Regions from separate parts of the Streptomyces sp. 142MFCol3.1 genome, predicted to be linked through region 2. Evidence: riboswitches for the same ligand, from Rfam matches in the RefSeq annotation. Region 2 holds a riboswitch; each other region holds the start of a gene.

The links. A riboswitch is a leader RNA that binds a small molecule or an ion and turns the genes downstream of it on or off. The one in region 2 is predicted to bind thiamine pyrophosphate.
Region 1: linked by a shared signal. The riboswitch ahead of H305_RS0123065 (thiamine ABC transporter substrate-binding protein) and the one ahead of thiO (glycine oxidase ThiO) in region 2 are both predicted to bind thiamine pyrophosphate.
Region 3: linked by a shared signal. The riboswitch ahead of thiC (phosphomethylpyrimidine synthase ThiC) and the one ahead of thiO (glycine oxidase ThiO) in region 2 are both predicted to bind thiamine pyrophosphate.

The regions. Positions count from the first base shown of each region.
Region 1 covers NZ_AUKV01000015.1:131,398-137,415, reverse strand. The annotation lists gene H305_RS0123075 (ABC transporter ATP-binding protein) at 1-755, opposite strand, end outside; gene H305_RS0123070 (ABC transporter permease) at 758-2,368, opposite strand; gene H305_RS0123065 (thiamine ABC transporter substrate-binding protein) at 2,512-3,612, opposite strand; TPP riboswitch at 3,690-3,795, opposite strand; gene rlmN (23S rRNA (adenine(2503)-C(2))-methyltransferase RlmN) at 4,011-5,117, opposite strand; gene H305_RS0123055 (hypothetical protein) at 5,643-6,018, opposite strand, start outside.
Region 2 covers NZ_AUKV01000019.1:163,874-169,891, reverse strand. The annotation lists gene pknB (Stk1 family PASTA domain-containing Ser/Thr kinase) at 1-70, opposite strand, end outside; gene H305_RS0127245 (thiazole synthase) at 230-1,024, opposite strand; gene thiS (sulfur carrier protein ThiS) at 1,028-1,228, opposite strand; gene thiO (glycine oxidase ThiO) at 1,225-2,385, opposite strand; TPP riboswitch at 2,383-2,495, opposite strand; gene H305_RS47185 (hypothetical protein) at 2,548-2,952, shown strand; gene H305_RS0127225 (NAD(P)/FAD-dependent oxidoreductase) at 2,981-4,201, shown strand; gene H305_RS0127220 (Rv2175c family DNA-binding protein) at 4,466-4,831, shown strand; gene thiE (thiamine phosphate synthase) at 4,918-5,577, shown strand; gene metF (methylenetetrahydrofolate reductase [NAD(P)H]) at 5,796-6,018, shown strand, end outside.
Region 3 covers NZ_AUKV01000026.1:53,401-59,418, forward strand. The annotation lists gene H305_RS0132135 (VWA domain-containing protein) at 1-919, opposite strand, end outside; gene thiC (phosphomethylpyrimidine synthase ThiC) at 1,089-2,909, opposite strand; TPP riboswitch at 2,902-3,058, opposite strand; gene H305_RS0132145 (YibE/F family protein) at 3,130-4,668, shown strand; gene H305_RS0132150 (SsgA family sporulation/cell division regulator) at 4,726-5,163, opposite strand; gene H305_RS0132155 (IclR family transcriptional regulator) at 5,264-6,018, opposite strand, start outside.

The sequences.
Region 1 (6,018 bases), on a different contig from region 2:
CCCCACGGCGTGTCCGCGGCCTCGCCGCTCACCGTCGCCTCGACGACGTTGTCGAAGCCGAGGAAGCGGGCCACGAAGGCGTCCGCGGGGCGCTGCCAGACCTCCAGCGGCGTACCGGACTGGGCGATGCGGCCGTCCCGCATCACCACGACCCGGTCGGCCAGCGCGAAGGCCTCGCCCTGGTCGTGCGTGACGGCCAGCACCGTCGTGCCCAACTCACCGAACAGCTGGCGCAGTTCGACGACGAGCCGCTCGCGCAGGGATCGGTCCAGCTGGCCGAGGGGCTCGTCCAGCATCAGCAGACGAGGGCGCGGGGCGAGCGCGCGGGCCAGCGCGACCCGCTGCTGCTCACCGCCGGACAGCTCCCCGACGGGCCTGGACGCGGCCCCCGGAAGGCCGACGAGCTCCAGCAACTCCCGTACCCGTGCGACCTGTTCACTCCTCGGTGCGCCATGCATCCGCAGCCCGAAAGCGACGTTGCCGCCCACGTCCCGCTGCGGGAACAGCTGGTGATCCTGGAACATCAGGCCCACGCCCCGCTTGTGCGCGGGGACACCGCCGAGATCCCGGCCGTCCAGGCACACCCGCCCGGCGTCCAGCACCTGAAGTCCCGCGACGACCCGGAGCAGTGTCGACTTGCCGCTGCCGCTCGGGCCCAGCACGCAGACGATCTCGTGCTCCGCCACGTCGAGACCGACGGCGTCGAGCGCGGCCCGCGCGCCGAAGCGCACGGTCGCGCCTGCGAGTTCGAGCATGGTCAGAACTCCCCCGTCCGGTCCGTCCGTACCCGCTCCAGGAGCAGCAGCGCCACCGCACACACCACCATCAAGATCGTCGAAAGGGCCATCGCCTGGCCGTAGTTGAGATCGCCCGCCCGCCCCAGCAGACGTGCCACCGCGACCGGCAGCGTCGGGTTGTCCGGCCGCGCGATGAACACGGTCGCCCCGAACTCGCCGAGCGACACGGCGAAGGCGAACCCGGCCGCGATCAGCAGCGCCCGCCGCACCAGCGGCAGGTCGACCTCGCGCCACACCCGCCAGGGCGAGGCCCCGAGCACGGCCGCCGCCTCGCGCAGCCGTCCGTCCACCGCCCGCAGCACGGGCAGCATCGTCCGCACCACGAAGGGGACCCCGACCAGCGCCTGCGCGAGTGGCACCAGGATCCAGCTGCTCCGCAGGTCCAACGGCGGTTCGTCGAGCGCGATGAGGAATCCGAAACCGACCGTCACGGCGGAGACGCCGAGCGGCAGCATGAGCAGCGCGTCGAAGCCCCGCACGAGACGGCCCGCGTCACGGCGGGTGAGGGCGGCGGCCGCCAGTCCGCCGATCACGACGGCGATCGCGGTGGCGGCGAGGGCGTACTCCAGCGAGGTGCCGATCGCCGTGACCGGCGCGACGAGGAAGGCACCTCCGTCGTCGGAGGCCAGCGCCCTGTAGTAGGCGAACCCATGGCCGCCCGGGGTGTCGAGCGAACGCTGGACGAGCACCCCGAGCGGGAGCACGAGCAGGCCGGCGACGCTCGCGAGCACTCCCCAGAGCAGCGCCCACTGGCCCGCTCCCCGCGGCCTGCGCACGGTCGTCTCCGGGGCCACCAGGCGCAGCGCGGTCTCCCGGCGCCGCACCGTCCCGGCGTGCACGGCGAGGATCGCGCCCACCGCCACGAACTGGATGAGCGTCAGCACCGCCGCGGTGGCGAGGTCGAAGATCTGCGAGGTCTGCCGGTAGATCTCGACTTCGAGGGTGGAGAAGGTGGGGCCGCCGAGGATCTGCACCACGCCGAAGGAGGTGAAGGTGAAGAGGAACACCATGAGCGCGGCGGCGGCCACGGCCGGGCTCAGCGCCGCAGACGTCACCTTGCGCCAGGCCGCGAACCGCGAGGCGCCGAGCATCCGCGCGGCCTCCTCCTGGCGGGGGTCGAGCTGCGCCCACAGCCCGCCGACGGTCCGTACGACGACCGCGTAGTTGAAGAAGACGTGCGCGAGCAGAATCGCCCAGACCGTGGTGTCGAGCCGCACGCCCCACAGCTCGTCGAGCAGGCCGCCTCGGCCGACCAGCGCCAGGAACGCCGTGCCGACGACGACGGTCGGCAGCACGAAGGGCACCGTCACCACGGCTCTGAGGACCTGCTTGCCCCTGAAATCGAAGCGCGCGAACACATACGCGCCAGGGAGCGCGATCAGCAGCGTGAGCGCCGTCGAGGCGAGCGCCTGCCAGGTGGTGAACCAGAGCACGTGCCGGACGTCGGACTGCGTGAGCACGTCCGCGATCCGCCCCAGCCTCCACTGCCCGTCGGTCTTCAGACCGCGGGCCACGATGGCGGCGACGGGGTAGGCGAAGAAGACGGCGAAGAACGCGACGGGCACGGCCATGAGGCCGAGCCGGGCCGCGTTCGCGCGCCCGCCGGCCCCGCGGCGTCGGCCGCGTCCCTCGCCTCCGAAGCCGCCGCCTCCGTGCCGCCCGCTCCCGGTCTCCCGGGGCGTCGGCGCCTTGGCCGCGGCTTCGGACGCGTCGGCTACTTCAGTACGAGCGAGGTCCACGACTTGACCCACTGGTCACGGTTGGCGGCGATCCTGTCGGGCGCCATGGTCTCGGGGTTCTTGGCCTGCGGGCCGTACCGGTCGAACTCCGCGGGCACCTGGGCGGCTTCCCGCACCGGGTAGACGAACATGTTCAGCGGCATGTCGTCCTGGAACTCCTCGGTGAGCATGAAGTCGATGAGCGCCCTGCCGCCCTTGGCGTTCTGGGCGTTGCTCAGCAGCCCCGCGTACTCGACCTGGCGGAAGCAGGTGCCGGTGGCGACCCCGGTGGGCGCCGTCTTCGGCTTCGGGCTGGCGTAGATCACCTCGGCGGGCGGGGACGAGGCGTACGAGACGACCAGCGGCCGGTCGCCCTCGGCCTTCTTGCCGCCGGCGGACCCGGAGAACTCCTCGTCGTAGGCCTGCTCCCAGCCGTCGACGACCTTCACGCCGTTGGCCTTGAGCTTCTTCCAGTAGTCCTGCCAGCCTCCCCCGTTCGAGCCGGAGGTGTCCCCGTCGCCGTACTTCGCGGCGGTGCCCAGCAGGAAGCCGAGGCCGGGCGAGGACGTGGACGCGTTCTCGGTGACGAGGAGGTTCTTGTACTCGGGCTTGATCAGGTCGTCGAAGGACTGCGGGGGCGTCAGCTTGTGCTCGCTGAAGTAGGCCTTGTCGTAGTTGACGCAGATGTCGCCCGAGTCGACGGGAGTGGCCCGGTGCTTGCCCTGATCGACGCGGTACCGCGGAAGCACCTGGTCCGATCCCTTCGCCTCGTACGGCTGGAAGAGCCCGTTGTCGAGGGCGCGGGAGAGCAGGGTGTTGTCGACGCCGAAGAAGACGTCGCCCTGCGGGTTGTCCTTGGTGAGGATCGCCTTGTTCACGGCCTGCCCGGCGTCACCGTCCTTGAGGACCCTGACCTTGTAGCCGGACTGCTTCTCGAAGTCCTTGAGCACGCTCTTCGACACGGCCCACGAGTCGTGGCTGACGAGCGTGACGGTCTTCGGGTCCGCCGAGCCGCCGCCGCCCGACGACCCGCACGCGGACAGCGTGACCAGGCCCAGGCCTACGGCCACGGCTGCGAACTTCCTGGTGGTGCTCACTGATTTCCTCCTGGGTGACCAGGAAGAGACGCGGCCCTGCCCGGGACCTCTGACAGTTCCCGGGCAGGGCGCAACAGCTTGAGTGGTGACCGAACTTCCTACCCAGAATGACCTGGGCAAGGTTCAGAGGGTCTGCGGTCTGTCCCGCACTCTCAGCGCTGTGGCGCTCCCCTGTCGGAATATGAAGATGTACGTACAGACCTCAGCGTACCGTCTGACGCCTGCGGGCCCGACGCGCGGTGACCGCGGGGCCGACGCCCGGCCTCCGGGGTCGTCGCGCGGCGGCCGGCGTGCCGCCCGGCGGCCCGCATCGTGGCGCGCCCGACCACCCGGATCGCGGCGCCCCGCGGCCCGGATCGTGGCGCGCCCGGTGGCCGGGCCGCCGTCGTGCCCGAGGTCTAACGCTCGGTGGCCGCGAGCTGTCCGCACGCCCCGTCGATCTCCTGACCGCGGGTGTCCCGGACGGTCACCGGCACGCCGTGGGCGGCGATCGCATCGACGAACGCCTTCTCGTCCTCGGGCCGCGAGGCGGTCCACTTCGATCCCGGGGTCGGGTTCAGCGGGATGAGGTTGACGTGCACCGGCTTGCCCTTGAGCAGCCGCCCGAGCCGGTCACCGCGCCATGCCTGGTCGTTGATGTCGCGGATGAGGGCGTACTCGATGGACAGACGGCGCCCGGACTTGGCCGCGTACTCCCAGCCGGCGTCCAGCACCTCGCGCACCTTCCACCGCGTGTTGACGGGCACGAGCGTGTCGCGCAGCTCGTCGTCGGGTGCGTGCAGCGAGATGGCCAGCCGGCACTTGAAGCCCTCGTCGGCGAACCGGTGGATGGCGGGGACCAGTCCCACCGTCGACACGGTGATGCCGCGCTGCGAGAGTCCGAGCCCGTCCGGCTCGGGGTCGGTGAGGGCACGGATCGCTCCGACCACCCGCTTGTAGTTGGCGAGCGGCTCGCCCATGCCCATGAAGACGATGTTGCTCAGCCGCGCCGGGCCGCCCGGGATCTCACCCTCCCTGAGGGCGCGCATGCCGTCCACGATCTGGTGCACGATCTCGCCGGTCGACAGGTTCCGGTCGAGGCCGGCCTGGCCGGTGGCGCAGAACGGGCAGTTCATCCCGCAGCCGGCCTGGGAGCTGATGCACATGGTCACCCGGTCCGGGTACCGCATCAGCACGGACTCGACGAGCGTGCCGTCGAAGAGCCGCCACAGGGTCTTGCGGGTGGTGTCCTGGTCGGTGGACAGGTGCCGCACGACGGTCATCAGCTCGGGAAGCAGCGCTTCCTGGAGCTTGCCGCGCGACGCGGCCGGGATGTCCGTCCACTCCGCGGGGTCGTGCGCGAACCGCGCGAAGTAGTGCTGCGAGAGCTGCTTGGCGCGAAACGGCTTCTCGCCGATGGCGGCGACAGCCTCTTTGCGCTCGGCGGGCGTGAGATCGGCAAGGTGCCGCGGCGGCTTCTTGGCTCCGCGCGGGGCAACGAAAGTGAGTTCTCCGGGCTTCGGCATAACCCTTTCAGTGTCGCAGATCAACTCCACCGGCCCAGGCCAGAGCGGGGTGGGGGCGGTCACCCATGGGTGCCGTCTGTCAGCCTTGGTCGACCTCGCACGGCCCGGGGACGGACCAGGGCCCGACTGCCGTGATCACTGCTGAAGCAGTTCGATCCACCCCGAGCGATGCACGGTCGTCGACTGCTACCACCGTCCGTAGTCGTGGATGCGAGGGAGATCAGCGAAACAGCTGCGGCGCCGAGCAGGTCTCGACGGGCTCATCCGGCCGGTCGGACCACTTCCACCAGACATGCTCGCCGGCGCATCTCCACGGCGATCGGCAAGCGCGTCGACCGCCGTCGTCCCGTCCGGCAAGCACGAGGCCTCCGGGGTTCAGGGGCGGGCCGCTCCCCGTGCCCCCCTGGCGTGCCTGTCGAACGGGCACGCCAGGGGCCCGGTGTCGCCCGGCCGGCCGACGTCGCCACGGTAGTGAGCGGACGCCGCATGCTTCCGACCGGCCGCACGATCGCCGCGAGCAGGTTCTTACGTGTTCGGTGGCGTGGGCATCTGCGTGAAGGTGCACGGCACCGTGAGCGGCAGCGTCGAGGTGCACACCCCCTGCCACACCTCTCCTGTTGACGTCAGCTCGGTGACCAGGAGGCCATCATCGAATGTAGCCAGCGTGGCGTCGAATACGTTGGTCGGGCCTCCCACCAGCTGCCAGAAGACGTTGCTTCCGTTGGCGACAGGGGTCGGCGGATTCGGACCAGCCTCATTGACGGACAGGACCCGCACCTGCCCGTTACAGACCGCCGAGACGTACTTGGTCATCCCTTGAACCGCTGAGTCGATGTCGTCGCAGCCCGTCGGCGGGGGCGGGGTCGGCGTCGGGGTCGGCGGCCTCGGCCCCCTGCACTTG
Region 2 (6,018 bases):
TCCGCGCCTCGACGCGGTAGCGGCCGTCGAGCACCTGCCCGACAAGCGGGTCGTGAAGGGTCGTATCCACGCAGGTGAGTGTACGAGCCGCCACTGTCACGACGACCCGTTCGGCCGATACCGGGGCGGGACTGCAGCCGAGCTGTGACGCGCGGCGTACGCACGCGCGCGCCGCTCTCGCACAGGCGTCCGGTACGGGGTGGGGGTATCCGCGCGAGGGGCCGTTCCGTCAGAAGGCCGGACGCTCGGGATCCAGTCGTGCCATGCCCTCCGTGGGGGACGACGCCTCGGCGAAGTGACGGCGCGGGATGCGGCCGGCGCGGAAGGCGAGGCGTCCCGCCTCCACCGCGTGCCGCATCCCCTCCGCCATCAGCACGGGCTCCTGCGCCCGCGTCACGGCCGAGGCGAGCATCACACCCGAGCACCCCAGCTCCATGGCGAGCGCCGCGTCGGAGGCGGTCCCGGCGCCCGCGTCCAGGATGACCGGCACGCGCGCGTGCTCGGTGATCAACTGGAAGTTGTGCGGGTTGCGGATGCCGAGCCCGGAGCCGATGGGCGAGCCGAGCGGCATGATCGCGGCGCAGCCGACGTCCTCCAGCTTCCGCGCGAGCACGGGGTCGTCGTTCGTGTACGGGAGCACGGTGAACCCGTCGTCGACCAGGGTCTCCGCGGCGTCCAGCAGCTCGATCGGGTCGGGCAGCAGCGTGCGCTCGTCGGCGATGACCTCCAGTTTGACCAGGTCGGTGCCGAGCGCCTCGCGCGCGAGACGGGCGGTCAGCACGGCCTCGCCCGCGGTGAAGCAGCCCGCCGTGTTCGGCAGCACGCGAATGCCGAGCCGGTCGAGCACGGACAGGACGGAGCCGTGCACGGACGCGTCCACACGCCGCATCGCGACGGTCGTCAGCTCCGTGCCGGACGCCACGAGCGAGCGCTCCAGGACGTCGAGGCTGGGTGCCCCGCCCGTCCCCATGATCAGCCGGGACGAGAAGGACGTACCACCGAGGACCAGGGCATCGTCGGCCATCGGTCAGCCTCCCTGGACGGCGGTGAGGACTTCGACGCGGTCTCCCTCGGCCAGCGGCGTGAGCGGCCACTGCGTGCGCGGGACGACCGTTTCGTTGAGCGCGGCCGCCACCCCGGAGGGGGCGGCGGTGAGCGTGGCGACGAGCGCGTCGAGAGCGGTCCCCGCGGCGATCTGCCGCCGCACGCCGTTGACGAAGATGTTCATGCCGGCTGCTCCGTGAGGGCGGCGGCGAAGCGCCGCGGGGTGAAGGGGCGGGCCACGTCGGGAAGTTCGCCCGTGGTCAGGACGTGCGCCATGGCGTCACCGGTGACCGGGGTGAGCAGCACGCCGTTGCGGTAGTGGCCGGTGGCCAGCAGGAGGCCGTCCAGGCCGGTCGGGCCGATCAGCGGCGCGTTGTCCGGCGAGCCGGGGCGCAGCCCGGCGCGCGTCTCGGTGAGCGGCAGTTCGGTGATGCCGGGCACCAGCTCGTGCGCGTCGCGCAGCAGCTCGTACACACCGCCCGCGGTCACCGTGGTGTCCCAGCCCAGCTCCTCGCTGGTCGCGCCCACGACGAGCTCGCCGCTCTCCCGCGGCACCAGATAGACCTGGCTGCCCCGGACGACCGCACGGACCGTGCGGCTCAGGAACGGCGCGTACCGTTTCGGCACCGTCAGCCGCAGCACCTGCCCCTTCACGGGCCGCACGGGCGGCAGCACATCGTCGGGCACGCCCGCCAGACGCCCGCTCAGGCTCCCCGCGGCGAGCACCACCTGGCCCGCGGACAGTTCGGTGCCGTCCGTGGTCACGGCTCCCACGGCCCTGCCGCCTTCGACCCGCAGGCGCTCCGCCCACGTGCGGAGGAACACCACGTCGGCCCGCTCGCAGGCCGCGACCAGGGCGCCGGCGAGCCGGCGGGGGTCGATCTGGTGGTCGCCGTCGACCCGCAGGCCGCCGCGCACGCCGGGCGCGAGCATCGGCTCCAGACGGCGGCACTCACGGCCGCTCAGCCACTCCGACTCCAGCCCCGACCGGCGTTGCAGGGCGTGCAGTTCGCGCAGATGGGCGCGGTCGTCGGCGTCCAGGGCGACGGCGAGCGTGCCGCACCGGCGGTACCCCACGTCCTGGCCGCTCGCCTCGGTGAGTTCGGCGGCGAAGTCCGGATAACGGCGCGCCGAGGCCAGGTTGAGGCCCAGCAGGGTCTGCTCGCCGTAGTGCAGTTCGGTGACGGCGGCGAGCATTCCGGCCGCGACCTGCGCGGCCCCGCCGCCGGGCTCGGGGTCCACGATCGCGGTGGCCAGCCCGCGTTGCGCGGCCCGCCAGGCCGTGACCAGGCCGATGATCCCGCCCCCGATGACCAGGACGTCGGGCGTTCGTGACGACATGGGCGTCCAGCCCCTCCCTTCGCCGGCATGACCCGGATCAGGTTCGTACGGTCGGAGGCCGCCCAGCCTCCCTCTCAGCCCGGTGCGTCCGGGCTCCCGCGAGTGCTTTACGTTGGCCACCCTAGCCCTCCGTCACATGTCTCAGTAAGGGAGCCTCCGCCCATGGCCCGATCGCTCGACGGTGTCGTTCTCGCCCCTGTCGCCGACCAGGCACCGGGGCAGGTGGGCACCCGCACCCGCTTCGTCTACCACGAGCGGAACGGGGAGATCTGGGCCGAGTACGCGGGCGGCGATGTGGTACGCGGCCACCTCGTGGGTACCCGTGAGGGTGACCGTCTCGACTTCCGGTACGTACAGCTGGGGCGTACCGGCGGCACATCGTCGGGCCACTGCGTCTCCCGCGTGGTGGAGCTGCCCGACGGGCGGCTGCGCCTGGAGGAGACCTGGGAGTGGGAGTCGCAGGCGGGCAGCGGGACGAGCACGGTGGAGGAGGTCGCCCGGGTGGAGCATTCGCCGGCGGCGGACGAGCCGGTGTGGAACAGCTCACTGAGCACGTCCGCTGACTGACGAATCGTCAGGTGTCTATGGTGATCAGGTGAGCGAGCAGACGCAGGAGCGTACGAAGCGGCGGGTCGTCGTCGTGGGCGCGGGCATGGCCGGTGTCCAGACCGCGGTCGCCCTGCGCGAACAGGGTTTCACCGGCAGCGTCACCCTCATCGGCGCGGAGCCCCATCAGCCGTACGACCGGCCGCCGCTGTCCAAGGCCGTGCTGCTCGGCAAGTCCGAGGGTTCGGCCTTCGACGTCGACTTCGAGGCGCTGGACATCGAGCTCCAGCTCGGCTGCGAGGCGCTCGGCGTCCGCCCCGCCGACCACGAGCTGGACACCGAGGCGGGTCCGGTCCGGTACGACGTCCTGGTCATCGCGACCGGCGCGGAACCGATCCGGCTGCCCGGCGCCGAAGGGGTGCCCGGCGTCCATCTGCTGCGCACCCTCGACGACGCGGAACGGCTGCGTCCCGTCCTCGCCCGGCAGCACGACATCGTGGTCGTCGGGGCCGGCTGGATCGGCGCCGAGTTCGCCACGGCGGCGCGCGAGGCCGGCTGCAGGGTGACGGTCGTGGAGGCCGCCGACCGCCCTCTCGCCGGGGCGCTGCCCGCCGAAGTGGCCGCGCCGATGGCCGCCTGGTACGCGGACAGCGGGGCCGAGCTGCGCACCCACGCGCGCGTGGAGCGTGTCGAGCCTGGTGCCGTGGTGCTGGACGACGGCTCCCGGGTGCCCGCGGGCGCCGTGGTCGTCGGTGTCGGCGCCCGTCCGGCCACCGCGTGGCTCGCCGGCTCCGGCATCGAGCTGGGCGCCCATCGCGAGATCGTGGCCGACGACCACCTGCGCACCTCCCTGCCGGACGTCTACGCGGTCGGCGACTGCGCCTCCTTCCCGTCGGGCCGGTACGAGGACCGCCTCCTGGTCCACCACTGGGACAACGCCCTCCAGGGCCCGCGCACGGTCGCCGCGAACATCATCGGCGAGGCCCCCGCCGCGTACGACCCGGTCCCGTACTTCTGGTCCGAGCAGTTCGGCCGCTTCGTCCAGTACGTCGGGCACCACGCCCCCGACGACACGACCGTCTGGCGCGGCGACCCGTCCGGCACCGCGTGGACGGTCTGCTGGCTCCGCGACACCCGCCTGGTGGCCCTCCTGGCGGTGGGCCGCCCGAGGGATCTCGCCCAGGGCCGCAGGCTGATCGAGGCGGGCGCCGAGATGAGTCCGGAGCTCCTGGCGGATCCGGCCAGGCCCCTGAAGTCGGCGACCGCCTGACCGGACGGCCGCACCGGAGGCGAGCGGAGGCGCCGGGAGAGGCGCCGGGGCGGAGTTCTCGGGGCACGGCGGTCGCGCCTCGGCCTTCCGGCGGAGTGGCCGGACGCAGGGCGACACCCGGCGCGCGGCGGGTCGCCGGGGGTGCCGCAGGCGCGGGAGCCCGGGGCCGAACGGCGTGCGCGGAGCCATGGCGGAGCCGGACGGGGCGCGCGCCCGGACGGTGCCCGGGTACCGAGTGTCAGTCCGGGATGGCAGGCTTGTCCCGTGACCGAGATTGACGCAAAGATCGATGCTCTCGTCCCCGCCTGGCTCACCCTCCCCGACATCGCCGAACAGCTCGGCGTCGAGGTGACCCGCGTGCGGCAGCTGGTCAAGGAGGGCCAGCTGATCGCCGTACGCCGTGGTGAGAACCGCGCGCTGCACGTCCCCGCCGCCTTCATCGACGGGGACAAAGTGGTCAAGGGCCTTTCCGGCACCCTGACGCTGCTGCGGGACGACGGCTTCACCGACGAAGAGATGCTGGAGTGGCTCTTCACTCCCGACCCGACCCTGCCGGGTACTCCCGCGCAGGCCCTGAGCGAGAATCGCGGCACGGAGGTGAAGCGCCGCGCCCAGGCGCTCGCCGTCTGACCTGAACCGACCGTCCGGCGTACGGACCGCGGACCGCCAGCCCCTGGCCCCGTGGTCCGTACGCACCGACCACGGGGGACACACGCATGCCCGAGAACGCCGCGACCACCGCGCGCGCCCAGCTCGCCGACGCCCGTCTCTACCTCTGCACGGACGCCCGCAAGCGCCAGGGCGACCTCGCCGAGTTCCTCGACGCGGCTCTGGCGGGCGGCGTCGACATCGTGCAGCTGCGTGACAAGGGCATGGAGGCGGCCGAGGAACTGGAGCACCTCCAGGTCTTCGCGGAGGCCTGCGCCCGGCACGGCAAGCTCCTCGCGGTCAACGACCGGGCCGATGTGGCCCACGCCGCCCGTGCCGACGTGCTCCACCTGGGGCAGGGCGACCTTCCGGTCCCGGCGGCCCGCGCCGTCCTCGGCGACGACGTGCTGATAGGCCGTTCCACGCACGCCGAGTCCGAGGCTTCGGCCGCCGCCGTCCAGGAGGGCGTGGACTACTTCTGCACCGGCCCCTGCTGGCCGACGCCCACCAAGCCCGGCCGCCACGCACCCGGCCTCGACCTGGTCAGGCACACGGCGACGCTCGGCACCGACCGCCCCTGGTTCGCCATCGGCGGCATCGACCTCGGCAACCTCGACGAGGTGCTCGACGCGGGCGCCCGCCGGGTCGTCGTGGTCCGGGCGATCACCGAGGCGGACGACCCGGGCGCGGCTGCGGGGGAGTTCGCGAAGCGACTGCGCGGCGCGTAGGCGCGAGCGTCCGGCACGGCGCCGTCCGGTGTCCCGGCGCCGCGGGGACGCCGTTCTGCGTTCCGGCCGTGCCGGGGAGCCGTCCCGCGTCCCGTTCGCGGCACGGTCCGCGGGCGCTGTCCGCGGGATCTGTCCGAGGGGTGGACAAGAAGTCGACAGATCGGACATTTTGTGTCGGTCCGGTTGGGGTACCGGCGCCCCCTGGCTAACCTGCCGGTATGGCCCTCGGATCTGCCTCCACCAGGACTGATCGCGCACGCACCGTGCGCGACATGCTCGCGACCGGCAAGGCGACGTACTCGTTCGAGTTCTCCGCGCCGAAGACTCCCAAGGGCGAGCGGAACCTGTGGAACGCGCTCCGCCGGGTCGAGGCTGTCGCGCCCGACTTCGTCTCCGTGACCTACGGGGCGGGCGGCTCCACGCGTGCGGGCACCGTCAAGG
Region 3 (6,018 bases), on a different contig from region 2:
GCGAATACAGGAAGGACATCGAGCCCGAGGCGTCGAGGACCAGGACGACACGGGCCCTGACACCCTCCACGCCGTGCTTGCGCAGGCTGACCGCCACCTGCTCCTTGCGCAGGGACAGCCGCTTGCGCATGTCCACGGGCAGGTGCTCCTCACCCTTGACCAGGCGAGGAGGGGTGGCCTGCGGCGCCATGGGAACCGGCGGACCCACGACCGGCGGAGCGGGTGCGGGCGCCGTGGCGGGGAGGGGCGGACGAGGCGCCGGGGGTGCGGTCGGCGCGGCGGGCACCGGAGCCGGGGGCGCCGTCGGCGCGGGCGGAGCGGCGGTCACCGGCGCCTGGTGGGCCACCGCCGCGGCACGGGGCTCGGCGGGCTCCGGGGCGGCAGGCTCCTCGTCCACGCTGATCCCGAAGTCGGTGGCGAGGCCCGCCAGCCCGGAGTCGTAGCCCTGTCCGACCGCGCGGAACTTCCACTGGCCGCCCCTCAGATAGAGCTCGCCTCCTATGAACGCCGTCTCCGTCGTGGCCTCCATCTCGAAACGCGCGAGCTCCCGGCCCGTCCCGGCGTCCAGCAGCCTGAGCATCAGTCCCGACAGCTGGCCGAAGGTGCCGCCGTCGGCCGAGGCACCCAGCACGACACGCTCGACGGCGGGCTCCAGGGCACGCAGGTCCACCCCGACGGTGTCCGTCGTGCCGCCGGCGTCCTGCCGCTTCCCGAGGTGACGCACGGCGCCGGAGGCGTGCTGGGGCTGGTTGTAGAAGACGAAGTCCCCGTCGTCCCTCACCCGTCCGTCCGCCCCGAGCAGGAGCGCCGAGGCATCGGCGTCCGGCGCACCGGGCCCGGCGGACCAACCGAGCACGACCTGCACGGCCTCGGCGGCCACGGGAAGATTGGCGCCTTTGCTCATGGATGTGGCTGTCATGGGCCCAGTCTGCCAACTGAACCCGTCCCCGGGAGCGGCCCGTACGCACACCCGTGCTCATCGGACAGCCCGGGACCTTCTGCCGGCCGAAGACGCGCCAGACCACGAGCGGGAGACGGCCCTTCCCTCCTTCGGGAGGGAAGGGCCGCTCGGCAGGAACCTCGTCGGATCAGTCCGCGATCGGCAGATAGACCCGGTTGCCGCTGGACGCGAACTCCTTCGACTTCTGGAGCATCCCCTCGGCGATCTCCTCCGGAGAAGCCCCCTCGGCCGCCGCGCCACCGAATCGCTCGGTGATGTTCTGGCTGATCTTCATCGAGCAGAACTTCGGCCCGCACATGGAGCAGAAGTGGGCCGTCTTGGCGGGCTCGGCCGGCAGCGTCTCGTCGTGGAACTCGCGTGCCGTGTCCGGGTCGAGCGCCAGGTTGAACTGATCCTCCCACCGGAACTCGAAGCGGGCGTCGGACAGCGCGTCGTCCCACTCCTGTGCACCCGGGTGCCCCTTGGCGAGGTCGGCGGCATGAGCGGCGATCTTGTAGGTGATGACACCGGTCTTGACGTCGTCGCGGTTGGGCAGGCCCAGGTGCTCCTTGGGTGTGACGTAGCAGAGCATGGCCGTGCCCCACCAGGCGATCATCGCGGCGCCGATACCGGAGGTGATGTGGTCGTACGCCGGCGCGACGTCCGTGGTCAGCGGGCCGAGCGTATAGAACGGAGCCTCATCGCAGATCTCCTGCTGAAGGTCGATGTTCTCCTTGATCTTGTGCATCGGGACATGTCCCGGGCCCTCGATCATGGTCTGAACATTGAAACGCTTGGCGACCGTGTTGAGTTCCCCGAGCGTGCGCAACTCCGCGAACTGCGCCTCGTCGTTGGCGTCCGCGATCGAGCCCGGACGAAGGCCGTCGCCCAGCGAGTACGTGACGTCGTACGCGGCGAGGATCTCGCAGAGCTCCTCGAAGTTCTCGTACAGGAACGACTCCTTGTGGTGCGCGAGGCACCACGCGGCCATGATGGAGCCGCCGCGCGAGACGATGCCGGTCTTGCGGTTCGCGGTGAGCGGCACATACGGCAGCCGCACACCCGCGTGGACGGTCATGTAGTCCACGCCCTGCTCAGCCTGCTCGATGACCGTGTCCTTGTAGATGTCCCAGGTCAGTTCCTCGGCGCGGCCGTCGACCTTCTCCAGTGCCTGGTAGAGCGGCACGGTGCCGATGGGCACGGGGGAGTTGCGCAGCACCCACTCGCGGGTGGTGTGGATGTTGCGGCCGGTGGACAGGTCCATGACCGTGTCCGCGCCCCAGCGGGTCGCCCAGGTCATCTTCTCGACCTCCTCCTCGATGGAGGAAGTGACCGCCGAATTGCCGATGTTGGCGTTGACCTTCACCAGGAACCGCTTGCCGATGATCATCGGCTCGATCTCCGGGTGGTTGACGTTCGCGGGAAGCACCGCGCGCCCCGCGGCGATCTCCTCGCGTACGGCCTCGGGCTCGACGTTCTCGCGGACCGCCACGAACTCCATCTCGGGCGTGATCTCGCCCCGGCGGGCGTACGCGAGCTGCGTGACCGCCTGCCCGTCCCGGCCCCGGCGCGGCTGCCGCGGCCTGCCGGGGAAGACGGCGTCGAGGTTGCGCAGGCCCCCGCGCGTTGAGGTGTGCTTGATCCCGTCGTCCTCGGGACGGACGGGGCGGCCCGCGTATTCCTCGGTGTCGCCGCGGGCGATGATCCAGTTCTCCCGCAGGGGCGCCAGACCCCTGCGCACATCGGTGTCGACGGTTGGATCGGTGTACGGGCCGGAGGTGTCGTACAACGTGACGGACTGCCCGTTGGTGAGGTGCACCTGACGGACCGGCACCCGTACGTCGGGGCGCGGACCCCCGACGTACCCCTTGTGCCAGCCGATGGACTTCCCGGCCTCGCCGTTCGAGGACGGGGAAGGAGCCCCGTCCGTCTGGCTGGAGGCAGGCGTGCGTACGTCCTTGTCGGTCATGAGACCTACTCCCTACGCCGGCATTACCCGGTAACAGGTTCGGCGGTCGACGCAGCGGCTTCCGTCCGTCGATGTTTCATGTGAAACATCGCTGAGGCGGAGGTCAGCGCCCTCTCAGCCCGGTGCTCCGAGCTCCCGCGTGTGCAAAGGTGCCTCCACGCTAGCGTCATATCTGGCGCGGTGAACAGAGGGCCCCTGCCGCTCTTGCGATGATCGGTCGGTGACCACGACGCAGCAGTCCCCGTTCCCACCGTCCGAGCCGCCCCGCGGTGCAGGCTCCGGCGACGGCCACCGGCATGGCTCCGGTGACGGCTCCGGACTCGGATCCGACGGTGGCCGTGGACCAGGCGCCGGCCATGGCCACGGTCCCGGCAACGGGCGCGGCGGCGGTCCGGGTGACGGCCACGGCAACAGTCCTGACGGAGGGCACGCACACGGCCCCGGCGGAGGCCACGGCCACTCGCACAGTCACAGCCACAGCCCGGCCGCGCCCGTCTCACGCCACCTGCGCAAGGTCATCGCCGCGGTGCTGATCCCCTTCGCGGCAGCGGTCGTTGTGGGTCTCCTGGTGCTCTGGCCCGGTGGCGCTCCGTCCCACGAGCGGACCGGCGTCGGCTTCGACCGGCAGACACAACAGGCGACGGTCACCCAGGTCGACGAAGTGGACTGCAAGTCGGTGAACGCCGCGGGGCAGGCGCCGACCGGCGACAACTCCACCGCCCAGGGTTCGTCCACGCAGCAGCGGGCGAAGGGAGGGTGCAAGAAGGCCACGATCCGGATCGACACCGGCAAGGACAAGGGCCGCACGTTCACGGAGATCGTCCAGCCCGACCAGACACGGCAGTTGCACGAGGGACAGAAGGTCGTCGTCGCGTACGAGCCGTCCGCGCCGAAGGACCTCCAGTACTCGGTCACCGACGTCAACCGGAAGTTCCCCCTGACCCTGCTGGCCGGGATCTTCGCGATCGTCGTAGTGGTCGTGGGCCGGATGCGCGGCGTCATGGCGCTGGTCGCGCTGGCCATCAGCTTCCTGATCCTGACGTTCTTCATCCTGCCGGCGATCCTGGAGGGCTCGAACCCGCTGATCGTGGCGGTCGTCGGCTCCAGCGCCATCATGCTGATCGCCCTCTACGTGTGTCATGGCCTCTCGGCCCGCACATCGGTGGCCGTCATCGGCACGCTGCTCTCGCTGGTGCTGATCGGTGTGCTCGGCTCGGCCTTCATCGGATGGGCGGCGCTGACCGGCAACACCGACGACAACACCGGCCTGATCCATGGCCTGTATCCGTCCATCGACATGAGCGGTCTGCTGCTCGCGGGCGTCATCATCGGTTCGCTCGGTGTCCTCGACGACGTGACCGTCACACAGACGTCCGCGGTCTGGGAGCTGCACGAGGCGAATCCGACGATGGGCTGGCGCGGCCTGTACCGCGCGGGCATCCGCATCGGCCGTGACCACATCGCGTCGGTCGTCAACACCCTCGTCCTCGCCTACGCGGGCGCCGCGCTGCCGCTGCTGCTGCTCTTCTCGATCGCGCAGAGCAGCGTGGCCACGGTGGCCAACAGCGAACTCGTCGCCGAGGAGATCGTGCGCACCCTGATCGGCTCGATCGGACTGGTCGCCTCCGTGCCGGTGACCACGGCGCTGGCCGCCCTGGTCGTGGCCGCCGACCGCCCCGAGGCCGCGCAGAGCGTGCCCGAGCCCGCCAGGGCCCGGACGCCGATGCGCGGCGGTGGCGGTCGCCGCCGTAAGCGCTGAGACCGTCGGCCGGCCGCACCGACGGTGAGGAAGCGTTACTCCACTTGAGGATGCGGATCAGCCCGCGCTCTGCTCCTCCGCCAGAATGCGGTCGAGGGCCTCGTCGAGATGCGTGTCGAAGCCCGCCTGCGCACGCTCCTGCCCGAGCGGCACCAGCTTGTCGGTGCGGTCGAGGAACGCGACGAGCGGCGCGGCGCCGGACCGGAACAGCGCGTGGTCACAACCCACCTGAAGGCGGATCAGGACCTCGCCGAGGGACTCCGGGTCGGCCGGCGCGATGCGCACATCACCGTCACCGCACGGGCGCCCCACACCGTCGATCAGCAATTCCCGTCCGAACGCCCAGGTCACCGGCGCATCGCCAGGCAGATGGAAGGTCAGCCGGACCGCGTACGGATCACAGGTCTCGTATCGCAGTTCCACAGGAATGCGGAAAGAGAGCTCCTCCGACACGAGGAAGCTCATCATGACCTCTGCCTGTACCGACTCGCGCATCGCCTACCCCGTCGTCTGCCGTCGCCCTGGCCAGGAATCGTCCCCCTGACACTGCTGGAATCTTGCAGAACGTGCACAAGAGATCACAAGGAGTGAGTTTTCAGATACTGATAGAGATCGCGAGTGTCCCTAGCATCCGGCCGATCTCACTCTGCAATCGGCGTGCGGCAGGTAGCAGCCGGTCTGCCTGATGGGAAGGGAGAGAAATGGCCATTGTCGCGGCCGTGCTGCCGGCGGTGATGGGGATAGCGGCGCAGACCGCGCCCAGCGCGTACTCCTGCCGCTCGACGACCGGCTCCATGCGCCCCGTCCGCTCCAGTCGCCGCAACAGGCTGTCGTTGTCACGCACCGTGTACGGGGTGATCGACTGCACCGGATAGCGGTCGAGGTGGTCGCGGCGGGCCTTGTCGTCCAACTGGGACAGCAGGCACTGACCGATCGCGTGGGCGTGGCCGGTCTCGCGGAAGTCGGCCCACTCCTCGACGGCGGGGGCGGCGGGGCTGTCGGCGACGCAGATGACGTCGATCTCGCCGTCCCGGTAGTTCGCGTAGTAGACGGGCACACCGATCTCATCGCGCCAGTGCGCCAGTGCGTCACTCATCGTGCTGCGACGTTTCTGCTGCGCTCCACTGCTGCTCAGCCGCTCGGCCGACTCTCCGAGGAAGAAGAGTCCCTTGTCCCGGCGCAGATAGCCCTCGTGGGCGAGGGTGCGCAGCAGGTGGTACGCCGTCGGCAGCGCGAGCCCGGCCTCCCGGGCCAGCTGCTTGGCGGGCGCCCCGTGCTCGCGTGAGGCCACCGCCTCCAGGAGCCGCATCGCGCGCTGCACCGAGCCGATAAGGGTGGTGGAGTTCGACT